3 regions of the Virgibacillus sp. FSP13 genome follow, and region 2 is predicted to be linked to each of the others. Evidence: predicted binding sites of a transcription regulator. Region 2 holds the regulator's gene; each other region holds the start of a gene.

Region 1 (7,989 bases), on a different contig from region 2:
CATAATGAAAATGGACTTTTTCCTTTCCACTCCCATTTAGAATAATGTCTAGTTGTTTTTTTGGTAGTTTTTTAATCGGTGTATCCATATCAATTTCATAATGGGTACAAACACTTTTTAATAGCTGCGGATAATACTGCGAACTAATTGGTTCCCAAGCGGCAATCGCGTGTTCATTTAACGTTTTATCCCAATCTGGAATAACCAAATCAAGATCAACCTCCAAGTTGGTTCCTAATCCATCACAAGTTGGACACGCTCCAAATGGGCTATTAAAGGAAAATAGGCGAGGCTCCAGTTCACTGATCGAAAATCCACAAATCGGACATGCATGGTTTTCACTAAATTTTAATTCCTCTTCACCAATCACATCGACAATTAGATTGCCTTCACCAAGAGCTAAAGCTGTTTCAATTGAATCACTTAGGCGGCCGGCAATCCCATCTTTTACAACGATCCGGTCTACCACAACCTCAATTGAATGCTTTTTATTTTTCTCGAGTTTGATTTCATCCGTTACCTCACGCATCTCTTTATCTACACGAATCCGGACATATCCTTCTTGTTTTAACTTCTCAAACGTTTGGACATGTTCCCCTTTACGTCCAGAAACAACTGGGGCAAGAAGTTGTAATTTAGTGCGCTCTGGATATTCCAAAATACGATCAACCATTTGTTGTACGGTTTGTGAGCTAATTTCGATACCATGTTTTGGACATGTCGGGCGACCTATCCGAGCGAAAAGCAGACGTAAGTAATCATAGATTTCTGTAACTGTTCCGACTGTTGAACGTGGATTCCTACTCGTTGTCTTTTGATCTATCGATATCGCAGGAGATAGTCCTTCAATTGCATCAACGTCAGGCTTATCCATCTGTCCTAAAAACTGGCGTGCGTATGCAGAAAGGGATTCAACATAACGGCGCTGGCCTTCCGCATAAATTGTGTCAAATGCAAGTGATGACTTACCTGATCCTGATAAGCCAGTTAAGACAACAAGTTTGTTTTTCGGAATGTTTATATCGATGTTTTTTAAATTGTGTGCTCTGGCACCTTTTATTTGTATAGATTTACTAGGCATAAGACGGTCATCCTTCCGCTTTTAGTTCAAGAACAATATCGCGCAATTCTGCAGCTTTTTCAAAATCAAGCGCCTTGGCTGCATCTTTCATTTCTTTCTCCATATTCTCGATAAGTTTTTTCTTTTCCTTCTTCGGTAACTTCGAAATATCCTTCGTCTTTTCATCATATGTTTCCTGATCTTCGGCTGCAATGGTTGCTTGAATTACATCGCGTACATCTTTTTTAATTGTTTTCGGAGTAATATTATGTGCATCATTATATGCCATTTGCTTTTCACGACGACGATTCGTTTCATCGATCGCAACCTGCATGGATTTTGTAATTTTGTCAGCGTACATAATAACTTCACCATGTTCATTTCTTGCTGCACGCCCCATCGTTTGGATTAACGAACGGTCGGAACGTAAAAATCCTTCCTTGTCTGCATCTAAAATAGCAACGAGAGAAACTTCCGGTATATCAAGCCCTTCACGTAATAAGTTAATCCCAACGAGTACATCATATTTTCCTGTTCGCAAATCACGAATAACTTCGATCCGCTCCAATGTTTTTATTTCCGAATGTAGGTAAGCAACTTTTATACCAAGCTCTTTTAAATAATCCGTTAAATCTTCCGCCATCTTCTTCGTCAGTGTCGTAACGAGCACTCGCTCATTGCGCTCTGTTCGCTCATTAATCTCACCAATTAAATCGTCAATTTGTCCCTTAATTGGGCGAACGTCTATTTTGGGATCCAACAAACCAGTTGGACGAATAATTTGCTCAGTCATTTTCGGTGAGTGCTCCATCTCATACGGTCCAGGAGTTGCCGAAACGTAAATGAGCTGATTGGTTTGTTTCTCAAATTCACCAAATTTCAATGGTCGGTTATCCAATGCTGATGGAAGCCGAAATCCATGATCAACTAACACTTGTTTTCTAGCTCTGTCACCATTATACATCCCTCTAATTTGTGGTAACGTAGCATGCGACTCATCGATCACCACCAGGAAGTCATCCGGAAAATAATCAAACAGCGTATATGGAGTTGCCCCTTCCTCGCGCAACGTCAAATGCCTTGAATAGTTTTCAATTCCCGAACAAAAGCCCATTTCTTGCATCATTTCTATATCATAATTTGTCCGTTGTTCTAGTCGCTGCGCTTCCAGCAGTTTGTTTTGATCACGTAATTCTTTTAATCGTTCTTCTAGCTCTTTTTCAATATTTTCAATCGCTTTCTTCAGTCTTTCCTCCCGTGTAACGAAGTGGGAAGCAGGGAATATCGTTACGTGTTCCCGGTCACCAATTATTTCCCCTGTTAGTGCATCAACTTCACGGATTCGGTCTATCTCATCACCAAAAAATTCAACTCGTAAACAATGCTCTTCTCGTGAAGCTGGAATTACTTCAACAGAGTCCCCCCGCACACGGAATGTACCACGTTGAAAATCAATATCATTTCTTGCATATTGAATATCTACCAAATCACGCAACAATTGATCACGTTCTTTTTCCATTCCCATCCTTAATGAAAGCATGTGACTACCATATTCTTCTGGTGAACCTAGCCCATAAATACAGGAAACACTAGCAACTACTAAAACATCACGTCGTTCAAAAAGTGATGACGTCGCTGAGTGGCGTAATTTATCGATTTCATCATTGATACTAGCATCTTTCTCAATAAATGTATCTGAAGAAGGTACATATGCTTCTGGTTGATAATAATCATAAAAACTTACAAAATATTCAACAGCATTGTTCGGGAAATATTCCTTAAACTCACTGTAAAGCTGACCCGCCAATGTTTTATTATGTGCTATGACAAGTGTTGGTCGATTGATCTCCTTGACAACGTTTGAGACAGTAAATGTTTTCCCTGTACCCGTTGCACCAAGTAGTGTTTGATGGCGTTGACCCGCCAACACTTTTTCAACTATTTCTTTTATTGCTTTCGGTTGATCTCCCTGAGGCTCATATTTAGCCACTAGTTCAAACTGTTCTTCCACAAGGCAACCTCCGTTCATCTTCAGAATCATCTTGCCATTATTCATCTAGTTTAACATAAACACGAACAAATATTCTAACATTTTGCTTATTATTGCTACTGACCATTGTACCCGAATTTCAACCAATAAAATCATTCTTTCCTAAACACAAAAACACCAGCCAGTCGCTGATGTTTTTTATTTTGTACGGGTAGCTATTAACTTGTCAACAATTGTGTATATTGGTTCACCAACAAGATTTTTGTGATATGCATTGATTGTTTGCTGGTACTTTTCCCTTTGATGGCTGTTTGAGAAAAAGTTAATAATTTGATGTTCCAAATCGTTTAGTGTTGCTCGTATTACCAATCCTTGCTGCTGCAACTGATCCGCGTTAATTTCCTCTTGACCCGGCAATGGATTATAAACAAAAATCGGTTTTTTCTTTTGTAAACTTTCACTTATGGTGACACCGCCTGGCTTTGTCACAACAGCATCCACTTGTTCATATAAATCATTCATCTCGTCTCTGCTTGTTATATAAGAATGGGGGATTACATTCGGGTTACCTCTCCGTTTAATTTCTTTGAACAACTTTATATTTTTACCACATAAAATATGAAACCGCAGACGATCTTCCCATATTTTATCCAGTAAACGCGCTATTGCTCCAACCCCAAGACTTCCTCCAGTAACAAGCAGTGTGATTTCCCTTGTTGTCTGCCGCTTCTTTCTCTGTTTCGAAAATGAAGCATGGACTGGAATACCTGTAATAAAAATACGATCAGCTTGAATTCCTTGGGCTACTAAGTAATTTTTGACCATAGCAGTTGGGACAAAATGATAATCAATACCATGTAAGCCCCATACACGATTAATGAAGTAATCCGTATACACATTAATAATTATCGCATCAAGCTGTTTTTTCTCTTTTAAACTACTGGCAATCATGGAAGGAAGCGCATGTGTACAAAAAATTATCCGAGGCTTTTTCTCCTGGATCAATCGCTTAAAAAAATATGTAAATAATAATTCGTAGAGAACATGACGACCGGAGTGAACATTTCGGTTATATGCTGCATGCTGGTAAAGCCAATTATAAACATTCGGGAATCGTTTGATCCACGCCAAATATGTGGATGACACTGCTTTCTCGATTTTTCCATAACTATAGGATAAGATATCCACTTTATCACAAGTTATTTTTTGCTCACAATTTTTCAAATCATGTATTAACGCATCTGCAACATGATGATGCCCTGTTTGAATTTGCATAAATGGCAAAAACAATGCTGCTATTCGTTGATTCATTGCGATCATCTCCATGTAGCTAATCCCATCAATTACCTGTCAACCAGTCTAAAGATGCATGGTATAATTTTGAGTGGAGAGGAGCTTTCTTCTATGAAAATTTTACTTACGCTTATTCTGATCATTTTTATTATTTTTATCTACAAAGCATATAAAAACACAAAAGACGTTACAATCAATAAAATTACAGTCGCAAGCCAACCAAACAATCTAAACCAGTCATTATCCATTCTGCATCTTTCCGATATACATGTAGAACATATTTCGATAACACCGGAGCAATTAGCAACTAAACTAAGGAATGAATCGTTTGATATCATCGCCTTAACAGGGGATTTCTTAGATCGCAAACGAAGCATTCCAAAACTAGCACCTTATCTTGCCGTTCTCCAGCGTTTACATCCGAAATATGGTATTTATGCAGTATTTGGCAATCATGATTACGTCCTCCATGACACGGAACTTCATGAACTCAAAATGCTGTTAGAAACTTATGACTGCCATGTTTTACAAAATGCTAGTGAAACAATCACAATAAACGGAAACAAGGTAAATATTATCGGCATTGATGACTATAGTACAAACCGAAGTAATATCCCATTAGCTTTTCAACATGTTAAAAATGGGACTAACATAATTCTGACTCATGACCCAACAGTAGTGCTGGACATGGACAGTTATAAATTTGACTATTTGATGGCAGGTCATTTTCACGGTGGACAAATATGTTACCCAAAAGCATACCATCTAGCTAAAATGGGAAAACTTGCACGCCAACATATTATTAAAGGGCTGCATAAGCAAAACAACATGCCATACTACATTAGTGAGGGATTAGGTCAAACAGGATTAAATATCCGCATTGGCAGTCGACCAGAAATTACTTTTCATCATATTACAACGCAATCAGAATCCTAGCTTCAACAATTGCTCTTTCGACATAAACAAATATACCGGCTGTTGAAGACATGGTGTGTTTCCCAAGAAATTAATCGGCAGGAAAGTCAACTTTTTATAAAGAATATAATAAAAATTACTGATTGGATAGATCTCAAATCCTAGTTGGTCTGCACCACGATACAAAGTTGTTATCCCAATAATACCTTTAATTTCATTTGTTTTCTGATGCATCCTTACAAAATTGGCGAGCCGAGGCAAAGAGCGTTTAATCATATGATAAACATACACCCCTCGCTTCATCTCACTATTAATTTGGTTCAGATCACGAAGCATCTTTACATTGTGCAAGTGAATTTTTATGAGTAAATCATTTTTATTAATTATTGTACCATCGCTTAGCACGGCCGACTTTCCTTTATATCGGGTTAGCCTAACGCGAAATAATGTATTTTGTTGTTCATGGTCCGTTACATAATGTAAACGGGTCATACGAAAATAAATAGGGTCGAGTGCATTCCACACGCTTAGTAAATAGCTTTTCATTTCGCTTTCTCCTCAAATTAATTCCGTTACCACTAGTTTGTAATAAAAGAGGGGAAAATATAAAAGGAATATTTTAGGATATAAAAAATGAAGGTCTCACATTAGAGGCCTTCATTTTCTGTTAATCCTAGTAATTATTTTCGTGTCGTCTTGACGAATTTGCGATTTTGCAATTTTCGTTGGTGTTACCAGTAAAAATCTTTGCGCATCCCAGTCAGGTGCTCCAAATTTTGTGTTTACTCTGCATAATTTATCGGCTGTTGTTGTTCGTCACTGCGATATTTTTCTTTTGCAAATAAAACTCCTAATTCATGATGATCACCCTGGTAAAACGCGCTTTGTACGAAGCGAATTTCACCTGAGTCATCCACAATATCCAGTTTAAAAAATGCACCATTAGCTTGCAGTGCTCGGTAAAAACCTGCTACATCAAGTACTTTCTGACCATTCACCTTGTAAATTGTTTCACCTGTAAGTATTCCTAATCGATCCGCCGGTGTATCTGGTATAATTGCCAAAACCTTTAATCCGTTTGCCGAAATATTAAAATAAGGTACTTTTGCTTTATCGCGAATTCGATGCTTATAGCTGATAAATTCTCTGCCTATAATAGCTACTAAAACAGCTACTAACGATATCCATGAGACAACCATACTCAGTGAAGCCAATAACAATACGAGCACACCAAGTGTACCGATCGATGTTGCCAGTTTTCGTTGAACTATTTGTGGAATGTTTCCTTTTATTACATGATCAAACCCGATTAAAAACGGGACCAATAAAATACTGTACGTGTCCCCACCAAATGAAAAATATGGCCAAAATGGAATAAAGGATGTAATGAAGCCAGAAGGCACTAGTACAAAAAATGGAATAACACTCATCTTCTTTACATGGTGTTGTCCCACCCATTTCCCGCGATTACCCAAGATCAAATCAGGAAATGATGCATTTCGTTTCACTCGCCTTAATTGAATTGCCTCCACAACTAGAAACATCCCAAGTAATAAAACCAATCCTGAAAAGTTTGACTCGGTGAATAAATTACTGTCCATTTCAACAAATGATTGCTGTTTTAAAAAATATGGAATAAACAATAGTAATAGATATGTAAGTCCAATTGTATAACTCGGGGAAAGAAGCGTAAACCTCAATGATAAACTTAATACAATACTAACCACACTTAACAATAAAATAGTTTCATAGGAAAAAACAATACCAATTCCTAACGTAAATAATGATAAAACAAGACCTGAAATAATAGAAATAAGCCATGTGTTATTCCATTCCGAAAACACATCGAAAATTTTTGTACCAAAATTATTTCGTTCTCTTTTAATTCGACTAATTCCACTTAAGACAACTAAAATAACTGCCCAATATAACAACGGATTTAGAAATAGTCTTCCAATTCCCATCAGTAATTCCATTAACCATGCTTCTACCATTTGATCACCTTCCAGCACTAAGCCACTTTCCTATTGTTTATATTCGATAATCAATTAACAGACTCCTGCTTTTCCAACTTATTAATAATCCTATTTTACCATGACAAAGCGTTTCGTGTATCACAAATTTCAATTTAAAAAATCCGCGAGAGATTCTCGCGGATTTAGGTTACTTGTATAGTTCATTTAATGCTTTTTCCATTTGGCGATCGTCATCACCATCACGGATATGATCAACGATTTGTGCTTCGATTAAGCCAGCTGTTTTTTCATCAATTTCCCCTGTCACTTTTATATCATTGTCTTGTTGGAATGTTTTTACTGCTTCCACTGTTTGTTTATTAAAGTAGCCATCACTTCTTCCAGGATTATAACCTAGTCCATCCAACATTATTTGAATGTTTTTCACTTTTTCACCTGTATGGTTATATGTCAGTGGATTTTCTATTTGAACAGGGTTGGAATAAAAATAATCTGGTTGTTTAACCTTGATTGTCGGTTTTATCCCTTTTTCATGAATCCACATTCCTGTTGGTGAGAGCCATTTATAAAAGGTCAATTTAATTGTGCTTCCATCCCCCATCGGAACTGCTTGTTGTACGGTTCCTTTTCCAAAGCTTTTTGTTCCAACAACATCATATCCCGCTTCTTTCATTGCTACAGCAAGGATTTCAGAAGCGGACGCACTGCCTTCATCAATTACGACACTAATTGGATACTCTTTTTTTGCATCAAGT
Region 2 (7,989 bases):
GAGATTGACTTAGTTATTTCCAATGATGAATTATCAGCTGGACAATCGCGAAACCTTGGGGAACGATTTGGTGTGCGAATCATTGACCGGAGTCAGCTGATTTTAGATATTTTCGCCCAACGCGCCCATACAAAAGAAGGGAAACTTCAAGTTGAATTGGCGCAGCTAGAATACATGCTTCCAAGGTTACACGGGCAAGGTATAGCAATGTCCCGTTTGGGCGCCGGTATTGGTACGCGTGGGCCAGGGGAAACAAAACTCGAAACGGATAGACGCCATATTAGGCGACGAATTTATGATATAAAACGTCGGTTAAAACTTGTTGTTGGCCAGCGTGAACAATACCGCAAACGCCGGAAATCAAATCATGTATTCCAAATTGCTATTGTCGGCTATACCAATGCAGGGAAATCGACTTTATTTAATCGGATAACAAAAAGTCATTCACTTGAGGAAGACCAATTATTTGCTACGCTTGATCCACTTACAAGGCAAATTCAGTTTCCATCTGGCTTCCATTCGTTGCTAACGGATACCGTTGGGTTTCTTCAAGACTTGCCGACGTCCTTAATTGCCTCTTTCCGTTCGACGCTTGAAGAAGTGATAGAAGCAGATTTTATTTTGCATATTGTTGATGTAGCACATCCGGATAAGGAACAGCAGCAAGACACGGTGCTTGATTTACTGCAAGATTTAGGTGCACGTACAATTCCGACATTAACAGTTTATAATAAAAAAGATTTACTAGAAGGGGATTTTATTCCTTCCAATCATCCAGCAATGCTTATTAGTGCTTATGACCAGGAAAATATTCAAGCTTTGTTAAGGAGAGTGGAAACGATTCTGAGAGATGAGTGGGAATGGTATAAAACAACACTTAACCCTGATCAAGGTAAATTACTTCAGCGTCTTGAGCATGAGACCATTATGGATGAGCGGCTTTATGACGAAGAGCTGATGAAATATAAAGTGAAGGGCTATATTCAAGAGAACCATCCATTAACAAGTCAATTAAAGGAGCAGTAATGTACGAATGATAGAACAACAAGCACAACAGGCAGAACTAGATGTGAAAAAGAAACATGACCAAATTAGTAAAACGGTAGAAGTGAATCAAAAACGGGTACTTGATGCATTTAAACATAACCGCGTAAGTGACAGTCATTTTCATTCAACAACTGGATATGGCTATGATGATGATGGCAGGGAAACATTAGAAGCAGTCTATGCGGAGGTATTTGGTGGAGAGGACGCATTAGTAAGGCCACAAATGGTATCTGGAACACATGCGATTTCGACTGCATTATTTGGATTGCTTCGACCTGGGGAAGAACTTGTTTATTTAACAGGTAAACCATATGATACGTTGGAATCGGTTATTGGCAAGCGTGGAGACAATACAGGATCATTAAAAGATTTTGGAATTGATTACAAGGAGGTAAACCTGAGGCAAGATGGCTCGATTGATTATGTGGAAGCAAATCGGTCCATTACACCGAAAACAAAGGTCGTTGGTATTCAACGATCAAAAGGCTATGATGATCGACCATCCTTTACAATTCAACAGATCGAGGAAATGGTGCGATTTGTAAAGGAAATAAATAACGAGATTATTGTATTTGTTGATAACTGTTATGGGGAGTTCGTTGAGAAGAGAGAACCATTACATGTTGGAGCTGATATAATCGCTGGTTCTTTAATAAAGAATCCTGGCGGTGGAATCGTTCGGGCCGGTGGGTATATTGCTGGTCGTAAAGAGCTTGTTTTACAATGTGGCAATCGATTAACAGCTCCAGGATTGGGTAAAGAAACTGGAGCCACATTACATATGTTGCAAGAGATGTACCAAGGATTTTTCTTAGCTCCACACGTTGTTGGGGAAGCATTAAAAGGTGCCATTTTTACAGCTCGATTTTTAGAACTAATTGGATATACAACACAGCCAGACTATCAAGCGGAACGAACTGATTTAATTCAATCGGTCACATTTAAAAGTGCAGAGGAAATGATTGCGTTCTGTCAAACCATTCAAATGAACTCACCGGTTAATTCATTTGTAACACCAGTACCTAGTCCAATGCCTGGTTATGAAGATGATGTTATTATGGCTGCGGGAACATTTATACAGGGGGCAAGTCTTGAATTAACAGCCGATGGACCGATAAGAGCCCCCTATACGGCGTATGTGCAAGGTGGTTTGACCTATGAGCATGTAAAGATTGCCTTGAAGGAAGCGGCTGTGAATCTTATTGAAAAAGGTTTTCTAACACTAAAATAGGGAAAAGAAAAAAGAGGTGGAAAGCCATCTCTTTTTTCTTTTAGCAATAATGTTAGGAAACCTTACATAGATTTGACACAATCCATAACAAAAGGTAAACTAATAGTATTAATCATGAAGGGGGTTCGAAAATGAACGATCAGGATAGACGTTCCATGCCCTTATTCTCGATAGGAATTGTAAAGAAATTAACGGAACTAACGGCAAGGCAAATTAGAAACTATGAAGAACATGGTCTTATTCAGCCTGAAAGAACATCAGGGAATCAACGTTTGTTCTCCTTTAATGATGTTGATCGATTATTGGAGATAAAAGACTTACTTGATAAAGGTATTAACTTAGCTGGTATTAAGCATTTGCTTATCACTAATAAACAGATGCAACAACAAAAGGAAACGTTATCTGAAAAAGAACTTAGAATTATGTTAAAGAATGAATTACATGAAGCTGGGAGAATGGGAAAATCTAGCTTAAGACAAGGTGAATTATCTAGGTTTTTTCAATAAAAATAAAGGTTGATTTGAAAGCTGGGAGGCTAACGAATGAGTTCAAAATTATCGAAGGAACAAATTTATCAAATAATAGAGGAGGAAAATGTTCGATTTGTACGCTTGCAATTTACTGACATGCTGGGAACAATTAAAAATGTTGAAATTCCGTTAAGCCAATTGGATAAAGCGTTAGACAATAAAATGATGTTTGATGGATCCTCAATCGAAGGATTTGTTCGAATTGAAGAATCAGATATGTACTTGCATCCAGATCTAGATACATTTGTCGTATTCCCATGGACATCTGACAAAGGAAAAGTTGCGCGATTTATTTGTGATATTTACAATCCAGATGGAACACCATTTGAGGGGTGCCCAAGGTATAATTTAAAACGAAATCTTAAAAAAATGGAAGAATTAGGTTACTCAGCGTTTAATATTGGCACAGAACCTGAATTCTTTTTATTTAAACTAGATGAACATGGTGACCCATCATTGGAATTGAACGATCGAGGCGGGTATTTTGATTTAGCTCCAACAGATTTAGGGGAAAATTGCCGTCGTGATATAGTTCTTGAATTGGAAGAAATGGGATTTAATATTGAAGCATCCCACCATGAAAGTGCGCCAGGCCAACATGAAATTGACTTCCAATATTCTGATGCAGTGAAACATTGTGATGATATTCAAACATTTAAGCTTGTTGTGAAGACAATTGCGAGAAAACATAACTTACACGCGACGTTTATGCCTAAACCATTATTTGGCGTTAATGGTTCAGGTATGCATGTGAATATGTCCCTGTTTAAGGATGGCGAAAATGTGTTCTTTGACAATGATGGGGATATGCAGCTAAGCGAAATAGCATATCAATTTACAGCTGGACTAATTAAACATGCTACAAGTTTTACTGCTGTGACAAATCCAACCGTAAATTCATACAAACGCTTAGTTCCGGGTTATGAGGCACCGAGTTATGTTGCATGGTCAGCGCAAAATCGAAGTCCATTAGTACGGATTCCGTTTTCAAGAGGATTAAGTACTAGGGTTGAACTTAGAAGTGTTGATCCCGCCGCAAACCCTTATATGGCAATGGCAGTACTTCTTGCATCAGGTCTTGACGGGATTACGTCAAAACTTACTCCACCAGAACCAGTAAACCGCAACATTTATGTAATGGATAAAGCAGAGCGTGAAAAAAATGGGATCAAAGATTTACCAGCAACATTGATGGACGCACTAGGTGAGTTGCAAAAAGATGAAGTTGTTTCAGTTGCATTAGGTGAGCATCTTTATGAGCATTTTATTGAGGCTAAAGAGATTGAATGGGACATGTTTAGAACGACCGTTCATCCATGGGAACGTGAGCAGTATTTAGCGTCTTATTAAAAAATCCCCTTGATACGTATATAACGTATCAAGGGTTTTTTAATGAATGTTCCGGTATAATCCAATTACTTTACCTAGAATCGTAACATTTTGATAGATTAACGGTTCCATTGTTGCGTTCTCAGGTTGCAAGCGAATATGATCTTTTTCCTTGAAGAATCGTTTTACTGTAGCTTCATCCTCGTCCGTCATTGCCACAACAATATCTCCGTTTAGAGCCGTGTTTTGTTGCTTTACAATAACCATGTCTCCATTTAATATCCCAGCTTCGATCATACTTTCTCCTTCGATTACTAGTACATATAAACTATCATCTGGCCCGGCGCTTGAGCTTGGAAGGGGGATGAATTCTTCAATATTTTCTACAGCAGTAATCGGGATTCCAGCGGTAACTTTACCTATAACCGGTGCATAGCGAGCCTCTTCTTTTGGTATATTATTCTCTTCTGACGGATTTAAAATTTCAATTGCTCTAGGTTTCGTTGGGTCTCTTCTAATATAGCCTTTACTCTCTATTCTTGCGAGATGACCGTGGACAGTAGAACTTGACGCAAGTCCAACTGCTTCAGCTATTTCTCTTACAGATGGTGGATAGCCTTTTTTGCTAACCTGGTCCTTAATAAAATCAAGAATCATTTGCTGTCTTTTGGAAAGTTTAGTCATTTAGCAAACACCTCACGCATATTATTTATTGATACTAGTTTATCACTAGAATCATAAATAAGCAAACGTTCGTTCGAAAATGTATTGACAAGATCGTACGTTCGATGTACTATACTAATAGACGAACAATAGTTCTTATCTTAATGAAGGAGCTGATTGATATGTTTGGAAAACTTACAAAAACAGATGTATTCTATCTTGTTACTTTTGCTTTAACATTGGGGTTCTTATACTTTTCAATGGTTACCAGCGCATAGTATACTGATATAAATGAAGGGGTAATTGGATTGAAAGCGATTCTTTATTGTCGGGTAAGTACAGATAAAAAAACTCAGGAAACATCTTTAGCACGACAAAAGCGGGAACTCATCAGTCTTGCAGCACGTTATGAATTCACTGTTGTTGATATAATCGAAGAGCAAGCAAGTGGCTATGATATCGACCGTGATGGTATATTTCAGCTACTTGACTACTTTTCTGCCAATAAAGCGGATTGTTTACTGATCCAGGACGAAACTAGGTTAGGGAGAGGGAATACAAAGATCGCGCTATTTCATCAACTGCATAAATTGAATATATCGATATATACTGCAATTCAGGACGGACAGCTGGAACTTTCCGAATCCGATTCAATGGTTTTACAAATTGTCGGGATCGTTGAAGAGTATCAGCGGAGAATTCACAATACAAAAATTAGACGGGGAATGAAAAAAGCCATCCATGAAGGTTATGATCCAAGTAAGAATTTAGCAAATCGCAATCAAGCACCTGGTAGGGAAAGAAAATCATTTCCTATTGAAGAAGTTGTCAAACTAAGACAAAAGAATTTAACCTTTGAGGAAATTGCTAATACATTAAATGGCATGGGACATTCAGTTTCCAAAGCAACGGTTCATCGAAGATATCAAGAACATCAAGAACAACAAGAACAACAAGAACATCTTAATGCTTGAAACAATTATAAAGGAAAGGTATCATGAAAAAGCAAGGACACATCATTGTTCTTGCTTTTTTTGTACGTTATAGGAGGTAATTTTTATGATAGCAAAAGAGAAATTAGATAGAATAAATAAACTGGCAAAAAAGTCGAAAAGTGAAGGGCTGACAGACAAAGAAAAAAAAGAACAAAAAGAGCTCAGGCAAGAATATTTACAAAACGTACGTAAATCCTTTAAAAATCAATTTAAAACAATGACCGTTGTTGACCGAGAAGGTAATGATGTGACACCACAGAAGCTGCGTGACTTTCAAGAAAAAAATAAAGGTCATTAACACATAATACAACTAAAGAAAAAGTATTACTTGTTAGAAACTCATCTTCATTATAAAATGTTAAGGGATAGATTAAGCTTGTAAAGTGAAAGGGGAATAAGTATGTCAAAAGATATCGAACAGTTATCCATTAATACAATACGTACTCTAGCAATTGACGCAATTGAAAATGCAAATTCGGGTCATCCAGGTTTGCCAATGGGTGCGGCTCCGATGGCGTATACACTGTGGACTGATTTTATGAACCACAACCCGAAAAATTCAAAATGGTTTAACCGTGACCGTTTTGTGCTGTCAGCTGGTCATGGTTCCATGCTGTTATATGGGCTGCTTCATTTATCAGGATATAATGTCACCATTGATGATTTAAAAGAATTTCGTCAGTGGAATTCAAAAACACCTGGACATCCTGAAGTACACCATACAGACGGTGTAGAGGCAACAACTGGACCTTTAGGACAAGGCATTGCAATGTCAGTTGGAATGGCGATGGCTGAAGCACACCTTGCTGCAACATATAATCAGGACGATCTTTCCATTATCGATCATTATACATACGCACTTATTAGTGATGGTGACTTAATGGAAGGTATTTCACATGAAACAGCTTCACTTGCAGGCCATCTTGGATTAGGAAAATTAATTGCTTTATATGATTCAAATGATATTTCGCTAGATGGTGAACTTAATCGGTCATTCTCTGATAACACAGAGGAACGGTTTAAAGCATATGGCTGGGAAGTTATCCGAGTTGAAGATGGGAATGATGTAGAGTCCTTACGTCATGCCATAAAACAAGCACAAGAAAATACCAAGCAACCAACATTAATTGAAGTGAAAACAATTATTGGTTACGGTTCACCGAATAAATCAAATTCTGCAGCATCACATGGTGCTCCACTTGGCAAAGATGAAGTGAAGCTGACAAAAGAATATTATAAATGGGAACATGAAGATTTTAATGTGCCAGATGAAGTATATGTCGATTTTGAGGAAAAGATTGGTAAAAGAGGCGCAGAATCGGAACAAGAGTGGAATAAGCTATTCAATCAATATCAAGAAAAATATCCTGAATTAGCGAATGAACTCGAGCTAGCAATAAAAGGTGATTTGCCTAAAAACTGGGACAAAAACTTACCAGTATACGAACCGGAAAAAGATAAACTAGCAACAAGGGCTTCCTCTGGCGAAGTATTAAATGCGATTGCTCAATCTGTACCAAATTTCTTCGGAGGAAGTGCTGATTTAGCAGGATCGAATAAAACAACCATTAAGGATGAGGCGGATTTTTCGCGTGATAACTATGCTGGACGCAACATCTGGTTTGGTGTACGGGAACACGCAATGGCAGCCGCATTAAATGGAATGGCATTACATGGTGGATTAAATGTATATGCGGGTACATTCTTCGTGTTTAGTGACTATTTACGACCTGCTGTAAGGTTATCATCTATTATGAAAACACCAGTAACCTATGTATTCACACATGACTCAATCGCGGTTGGGGAAGATGGTCCAACCCACGAACCAATCGAACAATTAGCAGCCTTCCGTGCAATGCCAGGACTTTCCCTGATTCGTCCGGCAGATGGCAACGAAACTCAAGCTGCGTGGCGTTTGGCATTGGAATCTAAAGATCAGCCAACTGCCTTAGTATTAACTAGACAAGGGCTGCCAACGTTAAAAGGAACAAAGGAACATGCATATGATGGTGTTAAAAAAGGTGCCTATGTGATTAGCAAAGCAACAAAAGATGAACCAGATGCATTGTTACTTGCAACTGGATCGGAAGTTCAATTAGCGGTAGAAGCCAAGAATGAACTTCAAGAAATAGGGATTGATGTCAGTGTTGTAAGCATGCCTTCGTGGGATCGATTTAATCAACAAGACGAAGCA
Region 3 (7,989 bases), 180 kb from region 2:
CTCAGCTCGACTAAACGCTTGCCCGGCATTTGTTAGTGAAGATGCCCGGACGATGGCGGTTGGTCCATATTTTGTATAGATATCATCCATGGCTTGAGAAAGATGTTCTTTTTTTAATGACAAATCGAAAAAGCTTAATTGATAAGGATCGGCTGGCTGCAGTTGTGATAATGTTATCCCGGCACTTCGAATGGGTTGTCGATCCCAGTGTATCCGGAATAAATGCAATGCCGATCGGAAAATATCCATGCCAAAATTGGTCGGTGATGCCAGCTTTATCTGCCGGTGAAATCCGGTTTTGAAAGAAAAATCTGCGCCCCCGACACTGACTGAGACGGTGTTGCCTCGATAGCCATCGGCCCGTGCGCGTCGAGCAACTTCTTCGCTTAATTCCAATAAGATCACTTTTATCTCGTCAAACGTTTCATAATCCCGAGGTAATGTCATGCGGTGTCCAACCGCCTTCTGTCCGTCGTGTGTTTTTGTTGTTACTGGGGCATAGTCAATTCCGTTTGCGGTTTGCCATAGAACTTGCCCATTAATTCCCCAACGTTTGGTTAGCGCATCTACAGAAAAATTTGCTAGCTGTCCAATTTTCTGAATACCCATTCGTTGCAGATGATGTCTCATCCGGCTGCCAACACCAAACATTTTACCAATTGGGAGTTCCCACATCGTCTCTTTCATGTTGGATTTATCTAATTGAAAAATTCCAGTCCGATTTTTCTTGGCAAACGCATCACAAGCTATTTTTGCCAATACTTTATTCGGCCCCATGCCAACCCGCGCATAGATGCCTGTTTCCTCCATGATTTCTCGCTGTATCTTTTTGGCAATGGTAAATGGATCCCCAAACAGTTTTTGGCTTCCGGTAATGTCTAAAAATTGTTCATCAATCGAAAATACTTCCACAAGATCGGTATAGTGCTCCAATATTTCGGTGATTTGGCATGACACATCAATATATCGCTGCATGCGTGGCCGTATAACGACAGCTTCCGGACATTTATTTTTTGCTTCCCATAATGCTTCAGCAGTTTTTACCCCATATTTCTTGGCAATGGGACAGGCAGCCAAAATAATTCCACTCCGTCGCTCCGGATCGCCTGACACAATTACTGGTTTGTCTTTCAGTTTTGGATTCTCCGCTTTTTCCACGGAAGCATAGAACGTCTGCATATCAACCAGAAAAATAACCCGTTTCATTCATAAGACTCCTTTTGAGGAAACTAGTGTTCTGTTCTTTTTATTTTATTATATGCGAATACACGTTCTTTATGCAATGGTAATTGTTAGAATGAACGGTTATTTTTATATAAAAAAATAGATTGTCCTGGCGAATTTTATGCGGGGGAAAAAGTGAATAGAACCGATTAATCATAACTTATTTCATTTGTAAAGCATGTCACTCTTTTTTAAACAGGCTGTAACCGCAGAGGTGGAGATACCGTGGTAGGATAGGCTTGTCAGTAATTAAAAGGGGGACAACAAAATGAGAAAGTTAGTACCTTTATGTCTTGGTTTAATTATGTTGTTCATTTCTACAATGACCGTTTCTGCAGCCGAATATGAAGTACGTAAGGGTGACACGCTTTGGGATATAGCTATTAACCATCATACAACCGTGGACGAACTGATGGAGGTAAATGGATTAAAATCAACGCTAATTTATTCGAAACAAAAATTAAAACTTAAAAAAGAGTATTATACCGTACAGGAGGGAGATACACTAAGTGGGATCAGTGAAGCATATGGTGATGAAGTAACTGTTGCGAATCTGAAAGCATGGAATGATCTTTCTTCTGATTTAATTATTATTGGACAAAAGCTGATTGTAAATGGACCGGAACCCCAGCCAGAATCAAAACGAGTAGAAGCAACGATTAACACAGATGCCCATTCCCAAAAATCTGAGACTCAGGTAAGCAAGGAAGCAAGTAAACAGGTCGGGAAACAACAAACAAAAGCAGAAGGAAGAACATTATCTGTTGAAGCAACAGCTTACACTGCCTACTGTTCGGGATGTTCGGGAATAACCGCAACAGGTGTGAATTTGCATGAGAATCCCAATGCAAAAGTAATTGCTGTTGATCCTGACGTTATCCCGCTTGGCTCAAAAGTTTATGTAGAAGGCTACGGATATGCTGTCGCGGCCGATACAGGTGGCGCTATAAATGGGAATACAATCGATGTACACCTCCCGACGAAGGAGCAGGCGTATAACTGGGGTAGAAGAACAGTAGAGGTTACGATCGTGGACTAGAAAGTAACATTGTGTATTTTTTCAAGTCGAGTTTTTTCAATCTTCATTATTTATTATTATGTTACAATAAAAACTAGAAATGTTGAGGAACTTTATAGGCTAATTAGGGGTGGAAATATGACAAAAATTGGATTCGTGCGCCATGGGGTGACGGACTGGAATAGAGAAAGAAGGGCGCAAGGGAGTACTGATGTACCACTTAACGAGGAAGGGATTTTACAAGCGGAAGAACTTGCCGATCATTTACAAGTTAAGGATTGGGACGTGATCTACTCTAGTAATCTAGCAAGGGCGAAACAAACCGCTGAGATAATTGGAAGTAAACTGGAAAATATAACGATTCATTTCGATCCCAGGCTACGCGAAAATGGTGGTGGAATGATCGAAGGAACGACAGAGGAAGAGCGAATAGCAAAATGGGGTCCTAATTGGCGGGAATTGGATTTACATAAAGAAAATAGCGAAAGTATTATGGCAAGGGGCCGATCGATAATGGATGAAATTTTGAAAGAACAAAATGGCAAGAACATATTAATTGTCAGCCATGGATCTTTTATTAAATCCCTTTTGAGAGAAATGCTGCCTGATGAGGATGTTGAGGAATCACTTCACAACTGTTCACTGACCATCCTAAAGAAGACTAAAGATATATGGAATCTGGAGTTGCATAATTGTACAAGATATGTATCAGCGCAGTCGTTGCGTTAACTTTCTATCAAACTAATTCATTCCGTATGTACAATAAGAAAATGTGATTGTAACCTATTTGAAACCTGTATTATCAAGGTAGCTATTCTTCTTGTAAACTAAAGGTATCTAACATAAAGGGGTAATTTTAATGGGGATAAACTTTCATGATGAAAAGAATCAACATAGTTATGTGACAAGAAAAGCCGATGATACATGGTTGTCCGCAGTAAAAACAATTATTCAAGGACGGAAAATTAACAAGGCGGTAGATATTGGTACAGGTGGAGGGATATATGCGAAAGCACTAGCTAACATAGGTATTCCTTTCATCACTGGAATTGATTTTTCAAAGGCTATGCTTAATGGAGCTAAACAAAATTGTAGCTTGTATAAACAAATAAATTTAAAATTGGGGGACGCTTATTGTTCTGGGCTTCCAGATGACGATGCAGACTTAGTTTTAGAAAGAGCACTCATTCACCATCTCGATGATTTAACTTCTTGCTTTTCCGAAGCCTATAGAATTTTGAGACCAGAGGGGACACTATTGGTACAAGATAGAACACCAGAAGACTGTCTATTAAAAGGGAATAGTCATCATATTCGTGGTTACTTATTTTCCTTATTCCCACATCTTGCAGAAATGGAAACAAAAAGGAGATATGCTTCTCCGGTCGTTAAAGCCGAGTTGAAGAGAGTAGGTTTTACATCCACGGAGGAAATAAAAATTTGGGAAGTACGAGAAACGTATCCGAACAAAGACCAGCTGATCCGTGATATAAAATCGAGGAACGGACGCTCGATCTTACATGAATTGTCAGATCAACAGGTATCATTTTTTGCTGACCATGTATATCAGTCGATACAAGATGGACCAATTATGGAGAAAGATCGATGGACGATTTGGATAGCAAGGAAGTAATAAATAAGGCTAGGAGAATGCAATGAGAAAAGTTAGAGTAACACCATATAATGAGAAATGGCCTTCGATGTTTACGGAAGAAGCTAATAAATTACGTAAGATTTTTGGCTCAGAGATCGTTAGCATTTATCACATTGGCAGCACATCAGTAAAAGGACTAAAGGCAAAGCCGATTATCGATATTATGCCCTTGGTAAAAAATATCAAGTCGGTTGATTCGTTTAACGACGCAATGAAGAAAATCGGCTATGAAGCAAAGGGTGAGAATGGGATACCTGGGCGGCGATATTTTCAGAAAGGTGGAGACAACCGCACGCATCATGTTCATATTTTTGAATCAGGTGATCACGAAGGTGAACGTCACATTGCATTTCGGGATTATTTGCGTGCACATCCAAATACAGCCAAAAAATATGGGGATCTAAAAGAAACATTGGCCCAGCGATTTCCCAATGACATAGAAGCATACATAAAAGGAAAAGAACAGCTTGTTTTAGAAATAGAAAGACAAGCAATAGCGTGGCAGGAAAGGCGATGATCATATCACCATGCGCTTATTGTTGGCGGAACAGGGATGCTGAGGGATGTTTCGAAATGGATTATTCAACAATGTAACCATACTTCAGTCATAGCTCGAAACAGGGAAAAGCTGAATCTCCTCCAAACCGTTTGTTCAGCATCGAATGTAGATCCTGTCTCCCTGGACTATAAAAACACCGGAGCGTTAAAAAGACATATTCAAAATCAAATAGCCAGCTATGGAGCAATTGATACAGTGGTTGCATGGTTGCATGGTGATGCCCCGCAGGCTATTCCAGCATTGCTTGATGAAATCAGCAGTCGGCAGAAAGTAGCCTATAAATTTTTCCATATTAAGGGCAGCAGCTATCATTTAAAGTCAATTCAATCTCAGATTTCAACGCCAAAAAATTGCCATTACCGCGATATACAGCTTGGTTTTGTAGTCGAAGGGGACACTTCCAGATGGCTGATTCATAAGGAAATAGCCGAGGGAGTCATAACGGCGATAAAACAGGATAGAAAAAGAATGGTAGTCGGACAGCTGGAACCATGGGAAAGGAGACCATAATGCCTGTACATGGGAGGAAAAATTGGAAGGTGTAACTGGTTTAGTTGCTAACCTTATCGAGTGTCATATCACCGCGAACAATTGATGCCCTCCAGATTGGTTATTAAAACCGCTGTTATTTTAAATTGCCCCAACAAACTGAATCCTTTCTCTTCTTTAAGCCGTATAAGTAATAGGGGAACGGAAAGGGGCCTAACGATGAAAATCTATTTAAAAATATTTTCAGTTTTGTTTTTGGCCATTGGTTTAGTAGCTTGTGGAGGAACAAAAAAGGGTTCATCGAGTGAACAAGAGGATACGAAAAGTACGTTCAAAAAATTAGCATCCGCAGATCAATTTCCGGATCAATTTCTAGCTGGCAATTTCGAAGCGCTTTACGAACAAACAAGTGATACGTTCCAAGCCAAAGTTCCATTGAAGCAATTTATTAACCTTGGGGAAGGGTTTAATAAAGGTGTAGATGGCTATCAGCTTGTTTCTAAAATACCTATTCAAAACATGATCGAGTATCAATGGATCAGTGAAAAAGGTGATAAAGGGATTCGTAGTTATTTTGCCGATGACCTTACTATTGAGGGGTTACAGCTTCTGCCAATCACCTCTTATCCGGAGAGTGATGAGCAATATACGGAAAATACGTATCGAATGCCAGTGACTGAAAAATGGTTCACTTTTTGGGGAGGAACAAATGAACTTGTTAATTATCACTATGTCTCAGAAAATCAGCGGTATGCGTATGATCTTGTCATGATGAATGGGGATACTTCTTTTAAAGGTGATCCAGCAAATAATGAAAGTTACTATGCATTTGGCAAAGAAGTTGTAGCGCCAAGGGGTGGGGTAGTTGTATCTGTTGAAAATGCGATTCCAGATAATACGCCAACCGTCGATACAAATACAGAGGAACCGCTTGGAAATCATGTTATTATCGAGCATGAAAATAATGAATACAGCGTGATCGCGCATTTAAGAGAAGGCAGTTTGAAAATAGTGGAAGGCGATAAAGTAAGTGCAAATGATTTAGTAGGTTTGGTTGGGAATTCCGGCAATTCCAGTGAGCCGCACATCCATTTTCATGTGGTTGATAGTCCGAAATGGAAGGAAGCGACTTCAATCCGAATAAAATTTGCGAATGGAATAGATCCTGTACGCGGGGATATCGTTACAGGATTTTGAGCACGCATGTGTTAGAATAGAATCCCGCCGAAGAGAATTCTGCAACCTTTCTAGAAATTCAAGCAGTAAATGGGGTGTCTAAATTTAGTAAGAAAACTAGAATGCTAATTGGTATAGTTGCCAATCTTGTTATCTGTATTTACGGTGTGTATGGATTGGTAACGGAAAACTCCATATCAAATGTATCCTTTATCCCTGTTATTTTAGCAGTAGGCGGCTTTATCGGTTTTGTTGGTGGTATTGTTGAACTAAGGAAAATGGAAAAATAATGAGTTTGGTCGACATTGTCAATGTAATCTGAGGGGGATATTTTCAAAAAATAAAGGATCGTCACAGAACGTGACGATCCTGGATATACAGGGTATATATTTTTAACAATCTGGATCTTCCAGATGCAATACTTCGGGGCGATTGTTTTTGACCGGAATAGGTGATCGGAATAATATGCCCTTACTTCACGGAAAGAAAAAGGAATGATCGGCCATAAATATGGAACCCCGAGCGAATTTAATCGGGCTAGAACAAAGGTCCATAAGGCGATTCCTCCGACATAACCTGGAACTCCAAAGGCTGCCGTAACTAGAAGTAATGCGATCCGAGAGTGGAAGAATTTCTATCTGGCCGCGGTTGGAATCCATATCCAACCTTTCGTTACACAGAAAGGCCGGATATTGCTGCGGTTAATTTATATGAAGGCCACTTTGTTCGTGCATCAATAATGATAATTTTATCAATGCCATCTACAACAAGTGCGGATGCACCACTTAATACCCAAAAAACAGCTTTATCCAAATCATCTTCAGCAGATAATTCAATATATGGAAGGTGAGTTCTCATTAATTTAAGCAACGGATCGGGTTCAAGTTGCTCCGGTTTAAGTTCTGATAATATTTCCATCAAAAAGTGCATGATTTTGTCTTTGGCAAAACCATCAATTAAAAATAGCCCCATATCCCGATCAGCATAGTTCAGATCAAGCTGGATGACATCGAAACTTTCCCCAACACCGAGTCCGGTTTTCATATATTCAATGTTGTCGGTAAAATTGGTGAATACCGGTTGTTTATGATCGTTATGATCCATTCATTTCTCCCCTTCCTAGCATATGAAAATAGCAAATATCTCACGTTTAAGCGAAAGTGCTATTTTCTATCACTTTCCATCTTTAACCAAAAAGGGATTCTCTAAACATATCAATCTGATCTTATGTAAGTGTCGATAGGTTAGAATTTAGGAAACTATTACAAATGGGAGGGAGCTTCTTTTGTTGGTGCGCATTGTTGGAGGTTGTTCTCAAGTTTACAATTCTATGGTTCATGGGTATACGCGGAGTTCAAATCCAGAAAACATAAATAAAAGATCGCCATATAACCATGGCGATCCTAAGTTCCTACCGGTGATTCGTATACTGCATCGGTTTCGTAACTGCTTGCAGTGCTTGAAACTTTTCTTCCGATAATGGAGCTGCCTGACCAATTGCTGTATTTTCTACAAGTTGTTCCACGGAGCTTGCGCCAAACACAGCACTTGCAACCGCTGGGTGATAAAGGACATATTGCAATGCCACGGTATTAAACGAAGTATCCTCACCAAGAATATCTTTTATTTCGTCATAGACTTTTACTAATTCCTCATATGTGTAATCCAAATAGCCTTCACGTGATTTCCGCTCAATTTGTTTTTCACCATTATTGCTCAAAATCCCTTTAGCAAGTGGTCCACGGGCGAAAACACTAATATTATTTTCGTGTAATAGATTCAACACTTCTTCTTCCGGCCGACGATCTAGCAGACTATACTGCATCATCACAGCATCAATATGAGAACGTTTTACATATTCCCTGATCA

What was found. Region 2 encodes LexA, which represses DNA repair genes until DNA is damaged. Its sites were predicted from a motif close to CGAACATATGTTCG; they were not measured.
Region 1: the regulator LexA is predicted to act here: its motif matches at 3,134-3,147, upstream of uvrB (excinuclease ABC subunit UvrB).
Region 3: the regulator LexA is predicted to act here: its motif matches at 1,262-1,275, upstream of ACW2QC_RS03525 (DNA polymerase IV).

What each region holds. Positions count from the first base shown of each region.
Region 1 covers NZ_JBSVKG010000013.1:32,878-40,866, reverse strand. The annotation lists gene uvrA (excinuclease ABC subunit UvrA) at 1-1,081, opposite strand, end outside; gene uvrB (excinuclease ABC subunit UvrB) at 1,089-3,071, opposite strand; gene ACW2QC_RS12235 (MGDG synthase family glycosyltransferase) at 3,249-4,361, opposite strand; gene ACW2QC_RS12230 (metallophosphoesterase) at 4,455-5,279, shown strand; gene ACW2QC_RS12225 (YkoP family protein) at 5,268-5,804, opposite strand; gene ACW2QC_RS12220 (PDZ domain-containing protein) at 6,041-7,270, opposite strand; gene ACW2QC_RS12215 (S41 family peptidase) at 7,422-7,989, opposite strand, start outside.
Region 2 covers NZ_JBSVKG010000002.1:127,701-135,689, forward strand. The annotation lists gene hflX (GTPase HflX) at 1-1,026, shown strand, start outside; gene ACW2QC_RS02470 (methionine gamma-lyase family protein) at 1,034-2,278, shown strand; gene ACW2QC_RS02475 (MerR family transcriptional regulator) at 2,410-2,784, shown strand; gene glnA (type I glutamate--ammonia ligase) at 2,821-4,158, shown strand; gene lexA (transcriptional repressor LexA) at 4,198-4,821, opposite strand; gene ACW2QC_RS02490 (YneB family resolvase-like protein) at 5,109-5,774, shown strand; gene ACW2QC_RS02495 (DUF896 domain-containing protein) at 5,860-6,093, shown strand; gene tkt (transketolase) at 6,196-7,989, shown strand, end outside.
Region 3 covers NZ_JBSVKG010000002.1:311,572-319,560, reverse strand. The annotation lists gene ACW2QC_RS03525 (DNA polymerase IV) at 1-1,206, opposite strand, end outside; gene ACW2QC_RS03520 (LysM peptidoglycan-binding domain-containing protein) at 1,493-2,263, shown strand; gene ACW2QC_RS03515 (histidine phosphatase family protein) at 2,381-2,971, shown strand; gene ACW2QC_RS03510 (class I SAM-dependent methyltransferase) at 3,102-3,875, shown strand; gene ACW2QC_RS03505 (GrpB family protein) at 3,898-4,413, shown strand; gene ACW2QC_RS03500 (short-chain dehydrogenase) at 4,432-4,965, shown strand; gene ACW2QC_RS03495 (peptidoglycan DD-metalloendopeptidase family protein) at 5,164-6,141, shown strand; gene ACW2QC_RS03490 (hypothetical protein) at 6,216-6,410, shown strand; partial or broken gene ACW2QC_RS03485 (spore germination protein) at 6,569-6,736, opposite strand; partial or broken gene ACW2QC_RS03480 (spore germination protein) at 6,743-6,841, shown strand; partial or broken gene ACW2QC_RS03475 (spore germination protein) at 6,904-7,092, opposite strand; gene ACW2QC_RS03470 (aldo/keto reductase) at 7,532-7,989, opposite strand, start outside.